Regions from separate parts of the Paractinoplanes rhizophilus genome, predicted to be linked through region 3. Evidence: riboswitches for the same ligand, from Rfam matches in the RefSeq annotation. Region 3 holds a riboswitch; each other region holds the start of a gene.
The links. Region 3 has a riboswitch for cyclic di-AMP ahead of ACFQS1_RS04720 (C40 family peptidase). Riboswitches for the same ligand answer to the same signal wherever they lie in the genome.

Region 1 (3,264 bases), on a different contig from region 3:
ATGCGGTATTCGTTCATATGGCTAACGTTAGTCCGACTAACGTTAGAACGACAAATGTTAGGGTGATCACGTGGACCATGTGGAGCACCTGCCGAGTTGGCTGCTGACCCAGACGGCCGGGTACGCGGGACGCATGGTCAGCGCCCGGTTCGCCGATGTCGGCGCGCGCGGCTACCACTACCGGGTGCTCTCCTCGCTGGCCACCGGCGGCCCGGCCAGCCAGGCCGATCTCGGCCGGCGCGTCGGCATCCACCTCAGCGACATGGTCAAGGCGCTGAACGAGCTGGAGGCCGGCGGTTTCGTCCAGCGGGTGCCCAACCCCGGCGACCGCCGCCGCAACATCATCACGATCACCGATCGGGGCCGCGAGCGCGCCGAGCAGCTGGCGCGCCAGGTCAGCGCGATCCAGGACGAGGTGTTCGAGCCGCTCGACGACGCGGAGCGCGAGCAGCTGACGACGCTGCTGGGAAAGCTCTACCGGCACCACCGGGCTCGGGAGTCTCCCCCGCCGATGGAATGAGCCGCGCGGCTGGTTTGCGGCCTCGCGACGTGCTGAGGCCGAGGCAACTTTCCGTGTCGAGTGTGGAGACAACAATGCCGGCAGGGTTCAGAACCCCGCCGGCACAGTCATGAAGAACCTCTGCCCGGTCGCCGCTCGCCGGCGATCGGACCTCAGCCCGGTCGCCGGTAGCCGGCGATCGGACCCCGGTCGATCGTCGCCATCCGCACATGGTCGCCCGTGTGCGGCGCGTGCACCACCATGCCGCCGCCGATGTAGATGGCGACGTGATGGAGGCTTCCCGGGTAGTAGAAGACCAGGTCACCGGGCTGGAGATTGCTCCGGGACACGGACCTTCCCTCGTTCCACTGGTCCCTCGTGTAGTGCTCGAGGTGCACACCCACGCTGGCCCACGCCGCCTTCGTCAGGCCCGAGCAGTCGTAGCTGCCCGGTCCGTCGGCACCGAAGACGTAGGGCTTGCCGATGAGGTCGCAGGCCCGCTGCGCCGCACGGCCGCCCTTGTCGTTGGTGTAGGTGACAGGGCACGGTCCGGTCTTGTACGGCCCGTCGGCCTCGCCGGAGGCGCCGTACGCCTGGATCCGCAGCTTCTGCAGGCTGTCGATCTTCTTCTGGATCGCGGCCTTCTGCTTGGCCAGGTCGGCATCGCGGGCCGCGATGGACTTGGTCAGCACGTCCAGGTCGGACTTCATGCCGGCGTACTTGTCGCGAAGTTTCGCGACACCGGCGATCTGGTCCTGCTGGTGCCGGGCAAGCTGATCGAGATAGGTCAGCTTGTCGGTCAGCCCGGTGGGCGACCCACTCATGATCATGGCGTTGAACGCGTTCGGCGCGCCCTGCTTGTACGCGTCGACGGCCAGGCCACGAACCTGGGAAAGGGCGACGTCCACCTGCACCTGGAGCGGAGTGAGCTGCTTGGTGAGGTTCTTCAGCTGAGCCTGGTTCTTGAGCAGTTTTCCGTGCACGTCGTTGTACTGCTCGATGACCGGCTCGAGTTGGTTCCACTGCTTGTCGATCTCGGCCTCGACGGTGGCCGGGTCGGGTGCTGCGTGCGCTACGGACGGGCCGGTGAGAACGATCCCGACCGCGGCGGCGGCGCAGACGAGACTGCGCAGAACTGCGGCGCGGCGCGCCCCAATCCGTTTCACGTAGGTGCGTCATCCCTTCTTCCGTCTGGCCGCCGACCGGGTTAGCTGACGGGTTCGGGCGGGAAGCGCGCCCGGCCGCAGGGGGACTGCGGCTTCACCCCGACTACCTGGGTCCCCGGTTCGCCGCGTGCGGCGATTAGGCGGTGATCCGTCAGATCGGCCGGATGGACGATGGGGGGCTGCCGGACCGCCGACCACCGTACCCTCGATCATGTCGGTAACTGAAGTTGCCACGGCGGGGAAACTTCCTGCACGGCTTTCGCTACCGAGCGTGGTCAGAGCGGCCAGGCGTCCAGCGCGCGGTCGAGCCACGGGACCACCAGGATCACGGTGGGTAGCACCAGCAGGGCAAGCGCGGCGAGCGCCGCGACCGCGGTGAGCGCCCGCGACGGCGGTTGCGAGGCCGCCAGGCGGTCCAGCCGGCGCCGTTGCGAGTCCCGTTCGGGCACGACTTCCTCCGCCAGGGGGACGGCGTCGGTCAGGCGTTCGAGGGCGCCGCGCAGCGGCGCCGCGCCGGTGCGCTTTCTGGCGGCGTCGTCGGCCACCATCTCCAGGAGCACATGGACGGCGTCCAGCGGCGCCCGGCTGCGCAGGGGGCGGGGCACGGCGCGATAGAAGGCCGTGAACGACTCCATCACCACCTCGTGCCGGTGGCGCAGGTGGGTCTGCTCGTGGGCGAGGACGGCGTCGACCTGATCGCGGTCGAGCAGGCGCAGCGCGCCGTCGCTGAGCACCACGCGGGTCTCGCGGCCGGGCACGCAATACGCCAGCGGCAAGTTTCCGGCGAGGACCCGAACGTTTCCGGCGTCCAGTTCCTGGCGCTGCTCGGCCCGGTCGAGCAGGTCGACGAGCAGCCGATGCTTCGCGCGGCGGGCACGCGAGCGGCGCGAGACGCCCCACAGCGAGACCAGCAGCCGCAGCACGATGACGGCGGCGACGGCGAGGGCGCCGATCAGCGCGGCGGCGGTGACCGGTTTGCCGGAGCCGGCGGCGCGGGTCAGCTCCTCGGGCGCGGCGAGCACGACGCCGAGGGCGGAGAGCACGGCGGCCAGGGTGACGGCCTGCCACAGCAGCACGGCGGCGGCGGGCGCCCGGTCGGGCCAGCGGGCCCGCGCCAGCGGGCCGGGCACGATCAGCGACAGGGTCAGGCCGAGCGCGCCGAGCAGCAGCGCGGTCATCCGCCCCACCGGCCCGCTCGCCGCCCCGGCCACGAACGGCGAGCCATCATCCCTTCCGGGCGGCTTCGATGGCGGCCTGCAACGCCGCCGGCGAAAGTTGCCCGACGAAATACGCGAGGGCGGCGTCCTTGTCGGGGGTGGCGCTGAGCGCGTCGAGCATGACGGCCGCGGTCATCTCCTCACGCGACTGCGCCGGGACGTACCGGTAAGCCCGGTCGGCTTTCTGCTGCACGACGACCGATTTCTTGGCCAGCCGGTCGAGCACGGTCATCACGGTCGTGTAGGCGAGGTCGCGGTCGCGGCTCAGCGACTCGTGCACCTGCCGCACGGTGAGCGGTTCCGCGGCGTCCCACAGAACCGTCATGACCTCGCGTTCCAGGTCCCCAAGTGCCATGTGTCCCACTCTACTGCACGGCGTCGT
Region 2 (3,264 bases), on a different contig from region 3:
GTCGAGCCGGGCGGCGCGATCTACGCGGCCGGCCAGCCCTCGCTGCTCGGCGTGAACGCGGCGCTGATGAACGACCTGTCCGGCGAGCGCAACGTGACGCTCGGCTGCCTGGCCATGGGCATGACCCCGGCCGAGGTCAAAGGGCAGGTGCAGGACATCATCGACTTCTCCGGCATCAACGAGCGGGGCGACTTCAGCTCGCTGCCGATGCGGACGTACTCGTCCGGCATGGGCGCCCGGCTGCGCTTCGCGATCGCCGCGGCCAAGAAGCACGACGTGCTGCTCATCGACGAGGCCCTCGCGACCGGCGACGCGAAGTTCCGCAAGCGCAGCGAGCAGCGGGTGCGCGACCTGCGCGCCGAGGCCGGCACGGTGTTCCTGGTCAGCCACAGCGAGCAGTCGATCCGGGACACCTGCGAGCGGACCATCTGGCTGGAGAGCGGCGTGATCAAGGCCGACGGCCCGACCGAGGACGTGATGAAGGAGTACGAGACCTTCGTGAAGAAATGAGGCTTGTTCGCGATCTACGTCGAGCTTCGCATCAGCGCATGTGATGCAAACGGTCTCCACCGTCGCGAACAAGCCTCATCAGGTCTCGTACTCCTGTCGCTCACGGGCGTACCGATAGGTGCACGTGGTTGGTGTGGTCGCTCGACGGGTCGCCGTTGCCCCTCGTGTACGCCTTCCAGCCGCTGCTCGGCAGCCAGATGCGCCGGAACCAGATGACGTACAGCACGCCCAGCTTGCTCGAGTTGTTGATGAAGTAGTTCGCCAGGTTGTTGCCGTACGTCTTGCTGCTGCCGGTCGCCACCCCGCCGAACCCGCCCTTGTCGGCCGCGAAGTCGCAGGCCCGGCCCTTGGGATGCTCGCCGCTGTTCTGCTCGCGGAAGCAGTGCACGTAGTGGGTGAAGCCGTCCGCCTGGGCCTCCCGCATGGCGTGCAGCATGCGCTGGGTGATCCGGCCACCGCTGGTCGGGTCGTCCACCATGCCGCTGCCACCCTGGAACGCGCCGGCGCCCTTGCTGCTGCCGCCGTCGCTGGGCTGCGGGTCGTCCTGGCCGGCGTTGGCCGCCTTGAGCGCGCTCTCGGCCTGGACCTTGCGCTTGGCCATCACGTTGACCTGCTTCTGCTGGTCGCGGATGGTCGCTTCGATCGCCAGCTTGGCCTTGGCCTGGCCGTCGCGGGTGGCCTGGAGGTCGGCCATCACGGCCTTCTCCTTCACCGCGACGGTCTGGAGGGTCTCGGCGCGGTCCAGGAACCCGCCGGCCGAGTCCGCGGTGAGCAGCGCGCTCATCGGGCCGAGCCGGCCGCTCATGTAGGACTGCTGGACGATCTTGTCGAACGCGGCCTGCCGGGGGGCCAGGTCGGTGTCCAGCTGCTTGAGCCGGGCGGTCAGCTCGACCTGCCGCTTCTTGCTCGCGGCCAGCGCGTCCTTGGCCTCGAGGTAACCCTTGGAGGCGGCCTCGAGCTGCTGGATCAGGGTCTTGGAGCCGCCCTCGCCGTCGTCGCCGGTGTCGCCCGGGGCCGCGGCGGCGGGCCCCGCGACCGCGAAGGCCAGGCCGCAGGCGGCCACCAGCATGGCGAGCGTCGCCGCTAATCGCCGGCGGACAGTAATGTGCCGCACAAACTGTTCCTTCCGTCGGCCGCCGACCGAGTTAGCTGACGGGTTCGGGACGGAAGTTCCCTACCACGCCTTCGGCGTGGATTCACCCCAACGCTGAGTTTCCTCAATCGCAGTGGTTCCCCGGCTCGCCTTGCGGCGATTAGGCGGCGATCCCCGGGCGGGGATCGGGACCGACGATACCCACGACATCGATTGATCGACAGATCTCGCACTCCACGCGATCACCGGATAACCGTCTGTCGACTTATTACGGAAAGTGGCCGAAGGATTACCACATTCGCATTTTCCCGGCACTGAACTGTCGCGCGACCTCGGGTAAACTCACCCGCGGCTCTGCCACCGAGGCACCGCCCCCGAGGTGCCGGCAGGCCGCCGCCCAATCGCCGCGAGGCGAGCCGGGGACCCAGGTTTCGCAGGGGTGAATCCGGGCCGAGTCGACAGACGAGGCCCGGTAGGGATCGCTTCCGTCCCGAACCCGTCAGCTAACCCGGTCGGCGGTAACCCGGAAGGAACCTGAATGACCGTACGTCCCCGCCGGTGGCTGACCCTCGCCCTGGCGCCGCTCGTGGCTGCCTCGATCTTCGCGGCGCCCGCCGCGCCCGCGAGCGCCGATCCCGACGATTCGTCGTCCTCGTCGGCCCAGCCCGACGAAAAGGGTGACGAGATCGAGTCGAACGCCACCCTCAACGAGGTCCTCGAGTCGTCGAACCGCAAGTTTGTGCAGGCCAAGGCGGCCGTCGCGAAATCGACCTCGACGCAGAAGAAGCTCGCGATCGAGATCAACCTGGCCGAGGCCAAGCGCGACTCGCTGATTCCCGAGGTCAACGCGATCGCGGCGCAGCAGTACCGCACCGGCCACCTCGGCGCCGCGAGCTTCCTGCTCGGCAGCCAGGGATCGGACGACTTCCTCGCCAAGGCGGTCTCGCTCGAGGAGATCAACGCCCTGCACGACCGGAAGCTGCACGAGCTCAACACGGCGATCGACGAGGTCACCGCCAAGAAGGCGGAGCTCGACGCCGAGGTGAAGCAGCAGCAGACCAACCTGGTCGCGATGAAGAAGCAGAAGGAGGCGGCCGACAAGGCGCTCGCGCTGGTCGGCGGCAAGAGCCTCACCGGCGGCTTCGTCGACGCGGTGTCCAAGCGGGCGGCACCGGCCCCGCGCAACTCCGACGGCGGATTCTCCGCCGAGAAATGCAACGTGAACGACCCGACCACAAGCGGTTGCATCACCGCCCGTACATTGCACATGTACAAAGAGGTGAAGAAGGCGGGCTTCAATCGCTTCGTCGGTTGTCACCGCGACGGCGGCCCGTTCGAGCATCCGAAGGGCCGGGCCTGCGACTGGTCGTTGCAGAAGAGCGGATTCTCGGTCGCGCACAACGCCGACATGAAGAACTACGGCAACGACCTGATGGCGTTCCTGGTGCGCAACGCCGATCGCCTGGGCATCTATTACGTCATCTGGTACGCGCAGATCTGGTTCCCGGCCACCGGCTGGCACGCCTATCACGGCGCGAGCAGCCACAAGGACCACGTACACGTCTCGATGCTTTAAAGAAAAGGGCCCCGCTGGGGGCCCTTTTCGGTCAGTGAGGGTTGTTCGGGGCGGTGGAGACCAAGCCGCTGACGTACGGCGAGGT
Region 3 (3,264 bases):
ATCAGGCGCTGCGCGGCCAGGGCCTGCGGCCCGTCCTCGCCGCCGCCGATCAGGTAGATGTCGGCGGTGGACGGCATGGGCTGGTCGGAGCGGACCTCGTACGTCTCGACCGGGATGCCCCGCATCGCGGCGCGCCGGGCCAGGATCAGCAGGTTGCCGCGGTCGCCGTACGTCGAGAGCAGGTCCGGATAGATCCAGACAATTCGCAAGATGCTCTCAGTCACGATTTTCCTTCTGTTTTCCGCCGCGGGCCAGCTCAGTTGACACGGTCCAACTCCGCTCGAATGTCCTGGAACGCCGTGTAGTTGGCGATCACTTCGAGGCGGCCGGGCGGTACTGCCTGGATCGCCTCGTCAAAACTCTTAACGTGCCGGAACGGCACACCGTTCACCTCGAGGCGAACCGCCAGGTCATAGGCCCGGTCACCGGTGATCAGCACCGGCCGGTCCCGCAACGGCGCGAAGTTCACGTCGTAGAGCCACGAGGTGTCGAGACCGTCGGGGTCCCGGGCGTTGACGGAGAGCAGGGTGGGTGCCTGCTCCGCCATGTCGAACGCCTCGAGCCAGCTTGCCGGGTTCTTCGCCAGCAGCAAACGGACGTTTCGTCCGTCCCGCTCGACCTGGGCGTAGCGGCCGGCCACCGAGGCGACCGTCGCGAGGTGCGGCAGGGCCTCGATCGGGCGGACCCCGAACTCGGCCGCGACCGCGAGGGCGGTGGCGGCGTTACCCAGGTTGACCTGCCCGGGGAGCTGGAGCTTGACGAGGTGCCAGTCGCCGCGCGGGTCGACCACGCCGTCGTCCTCGACGCGCCAGTGCGGTTGCGGGCGGCGCAGCGGGCAGCCGACGCACCACCAGTCGCCGCCGTTGCGCTCGATCGGGTGGCCGCTCTGCGGGCAGACGAACGAGTCGTCGAGCCAGCGCTGACCGGCGCTGAACCAGGTGACCTGCTGGCCGCTGCCCTCGGCTGCCCAGACGACCATCGGGTCGTCGGCGTTGGCGACCACGCGGACCTCGGGGTGGCCGGCGAGGGCGTCGCGCCACAGCTGCGCCATCATCGCCACCTCCTTGGCCCGGTCGAGCTGGTCGCGGGAGAGGTTGAGAAGGGCGACCACGCGCGGCCTGGTGGCGTCGATGACCCGGGCCAGGTAGTGCTCGTCGACCTCGAGGACCGCGAACGGGGTGACGCCGGCCTTGGCGAGCGCCGACGTGTGCCCGGTGGGCATGTTGGCGCCGAACGAGTTGGTGGCGACCCGGCCGATGTGCGAGACCGCGGCCGCGGCGAGCCGGGTCGTGGTGGTCTTGCCGTTGGTGCCCGAGATGAGGGCGACCGCGCGGCCCGAGGCGAGATGAGCCAGCAGGTCGGGGTCGATCTTGAGGCCGAGCCATCCGCCGATGACCGAGCCGTCGCCGCGTCCCGCGGCCCTGGAGAGCGCCGCCGCGGTCTTGGACACGCTGGTCGCAACCTTGGCCCGCAGGGGCATCTTGCCGTCCGTCACGGGAGCGAGGGTACCCGACCCGTTGGTTACATCCGGTTGCTGGCGGCCGGGAGTCTACTGAATGCCCTCTGGCCTGCGGACAAAGGGTTACAAGCACTTTTTGTGTGTCGTGTTTCACCCGTAACCTTCCACCGTTCGTGAGCGGCTCATGACGATGCGCGATGGCATTTGTCTCCGGGAGCTAACAAACTGGACAGTAACCCCTGTGCCAAACACGCTGCGTGATCAGACCAAGACCGACGATCAAGCGAGATTTCAGGTAGCAAGGTTGGGCCGGTCCGCCGTGGACCGGCTCGCGACGACCAGGCTCACGCCGAGCCCTGCCCCGGGCCGGGAGTCGCGACCACGCAGCACGCACGACCACAAAGGCATACGGGGGCAGGGACGGGGGACCCACAGCTTCTCGAGAGAGACAGCCGGTCCGCTCCGCCGCCACCCGCTCCGGTGGCGGGCAACGGGGCAACCTCGGGGTGAAGTCGGCCACCACGGCGACCGGGCATCCTTCCCGCCCGAACCCGACAGCTAACCTCGCAGGCGTGCCGGAGGGATTCCCTTACCGTGCACGAACAAAGTTCGAGCCGGCGTCGGCGGCTGTCCGTCGGCACCGGAACCGCCGCGCTGTCCCTGGGCCTCTGCCTCTGCGCGGGCCAGCTGATCTCGACGCCGGCGGCGAGTGCCGCCACCCCCGTCGTGACCGCTGCCCAGGCGGCGGCCGCCAAGCCCACTCCGCGAGTCGGCACCACGATCAGCTCGCGGACGATCAACAAGGGCCAGAAGATCCGGGTCACCGCCCGGTACTACAACCCCAAGACCGGCGCGGCGATCAAGCTCGGCTGGGTCAAGCTGCAGGGCTATCGCGGTGGCAAGTGGGTCGACCAGACCGCCACCAAGATCAACACTGCCGGTGCGGCCAACCTGTACTGGAAGCCGGCGTCAAGTGTCAGCGTCCGCGCCGTCTACATCGGCAACGGCGCGTACAACACCCACGTCGGGAAGTCGATCCGCGTCACGGTCCGGCAGAACAAGGGCGCGCGGATCCTGGCCGAGGCCAAGAAGCACACGGGCGCGCTGTACCTGTACGGCGCGGCGGGGCCGAAGCGGTTCGACTGCTCCGGTTTCACCAAGTACGTCTACAAGAAGGCGGCAGGCAAGTCGCTGCCGCACAAGGCCAACTCGCAGCAGAAGTACGGCAAGGCCGTCAGCAAGGGCAGCAAGAAGGTCGGTGACCTGATCATCTTCCGCTCGGGCTCGTACGGCTACCACGCGGGTATCTACGCCGGAAGCGGGTACATGTACGACTCCCCGCACACCGGCGCGCGGGTCGGCAAGCACAAGATGTACGGCAGCAACTACGTCGTACGCCGAATCGCCTGACGCACCAAGCGGAAAGGGCGCCCCGCGGTTCGCGGGGCGCCCCTTTCGTCCTCGACGTCACACCACGACGCTGACCAGACGTCCCGGCACGACGATGACCTTCCTGGGCTCGCGCCCGGCCAGCACCTCGCCGACCTCGGCCAGCGCGGCCGACCGGACGTCGGCCTCGCCGGTCTCCGGGGCGACCGAGATCCGGCCGCGCACCTTGCCGTTCACCTGCACCGGGTACGTGATCGACTCCGCCTTCAGCTGCGCCGGGTCCGCCACCGGGAAGTCGGCGTAGGCCAGCGTGTCCGGGTGGCCCAGCTTGCGCCACAGCTCCTCGGCCAGGTGCGGCGCGAACGGCGACACCATCAGCACCAGCGGCTCGACCGCCTCCCGCGAGACCACCGGCA

Region 1: another riboswitch for cyclic di-AMP. It lies ahead of ACFQS1_RS01380 (C40 family peptidase); the one in region 3 lies ahead of ACFQS1_RS04720 (C40 family peptidase).
Region 2: another riboswitch for cyclic di-AMP. It lies ahead of ACFQS1_RS09775 (coiled-coil domain-containing protein); the one in region 3 lies ahead of ACFQS1_RS04720 (C40 family peptidase).

What each region holds. Positions count from the first base shown of each region.
Region 1 is NZ_JBHTBJ010000001.1:317,769-321,032, forward strand. It holds gene ACFQS1_RS01370 (epoxide hydrolase family protein) at 1-17, opposite strand, end outside; gene ACFQS1_RS01375 (MarR family winged helix-turn-helix transcriptional regulator) at 71-520, shown strand; gene ACFQS1_RS01380 (C40 family peptidase) at 673-1,665, opposite strand; cyclic di-AMP (ydaO/yuaA leader) riboswitch at 1,682-1,818, opposite strand; gene ACFQS1_RS01385 (M56 family metallopeptidase) at 1,941-2,843, opposite strand; gene ACFQS1_RS01390 (BlaI/MecI/CopY family transcriptional regulator) at 2,890-3,237, opposite strand.
Region 2 is NZ_JBHTBJ010000005.1:144,457-147,720, forward strand. It holds gene ACFQS1_RS09765 (ABC transporter ATP-binding protein) at 1-510, shown strand, start outside; gene ACFQS1_RS09770 (coiled-coil domain-containing protein) at 611-1,624, opposite strand; cyclic di-AMP (ydaO/yuaA leader) riboswitch at 1,629-1,780, opposite strand; cyclic di-AMP (ydaO/yuaA leader) riboswitch at 1,988-2,136, shown strand; gene ACFQS1_RS09775 (coiled-coil domain-containing protein) at 2,142-3,179, shown strand.
Region 3 is NZ_JBHTBJ010000002.1:173,833-177,096, forward strand. It holds gene ACFQS1_RS04710 (type 1 glutamine amidotransferase) at 1-227, opposite strand, end outside; gene ACFQS1_RS04715 (Mur ligase family protein) at 257-1,480, opposite strand; cyclic di-AMP (ydaO/yuaA leader) riboswitch at 1,916-2,047, shown strand; gene ACFQS1_RS04720 (C40 family peptidase) at 2,054-2,869, shown strand; gene leuS (leucine--tRNA ligase) at 2,927-3,264, opposite strand, start outside.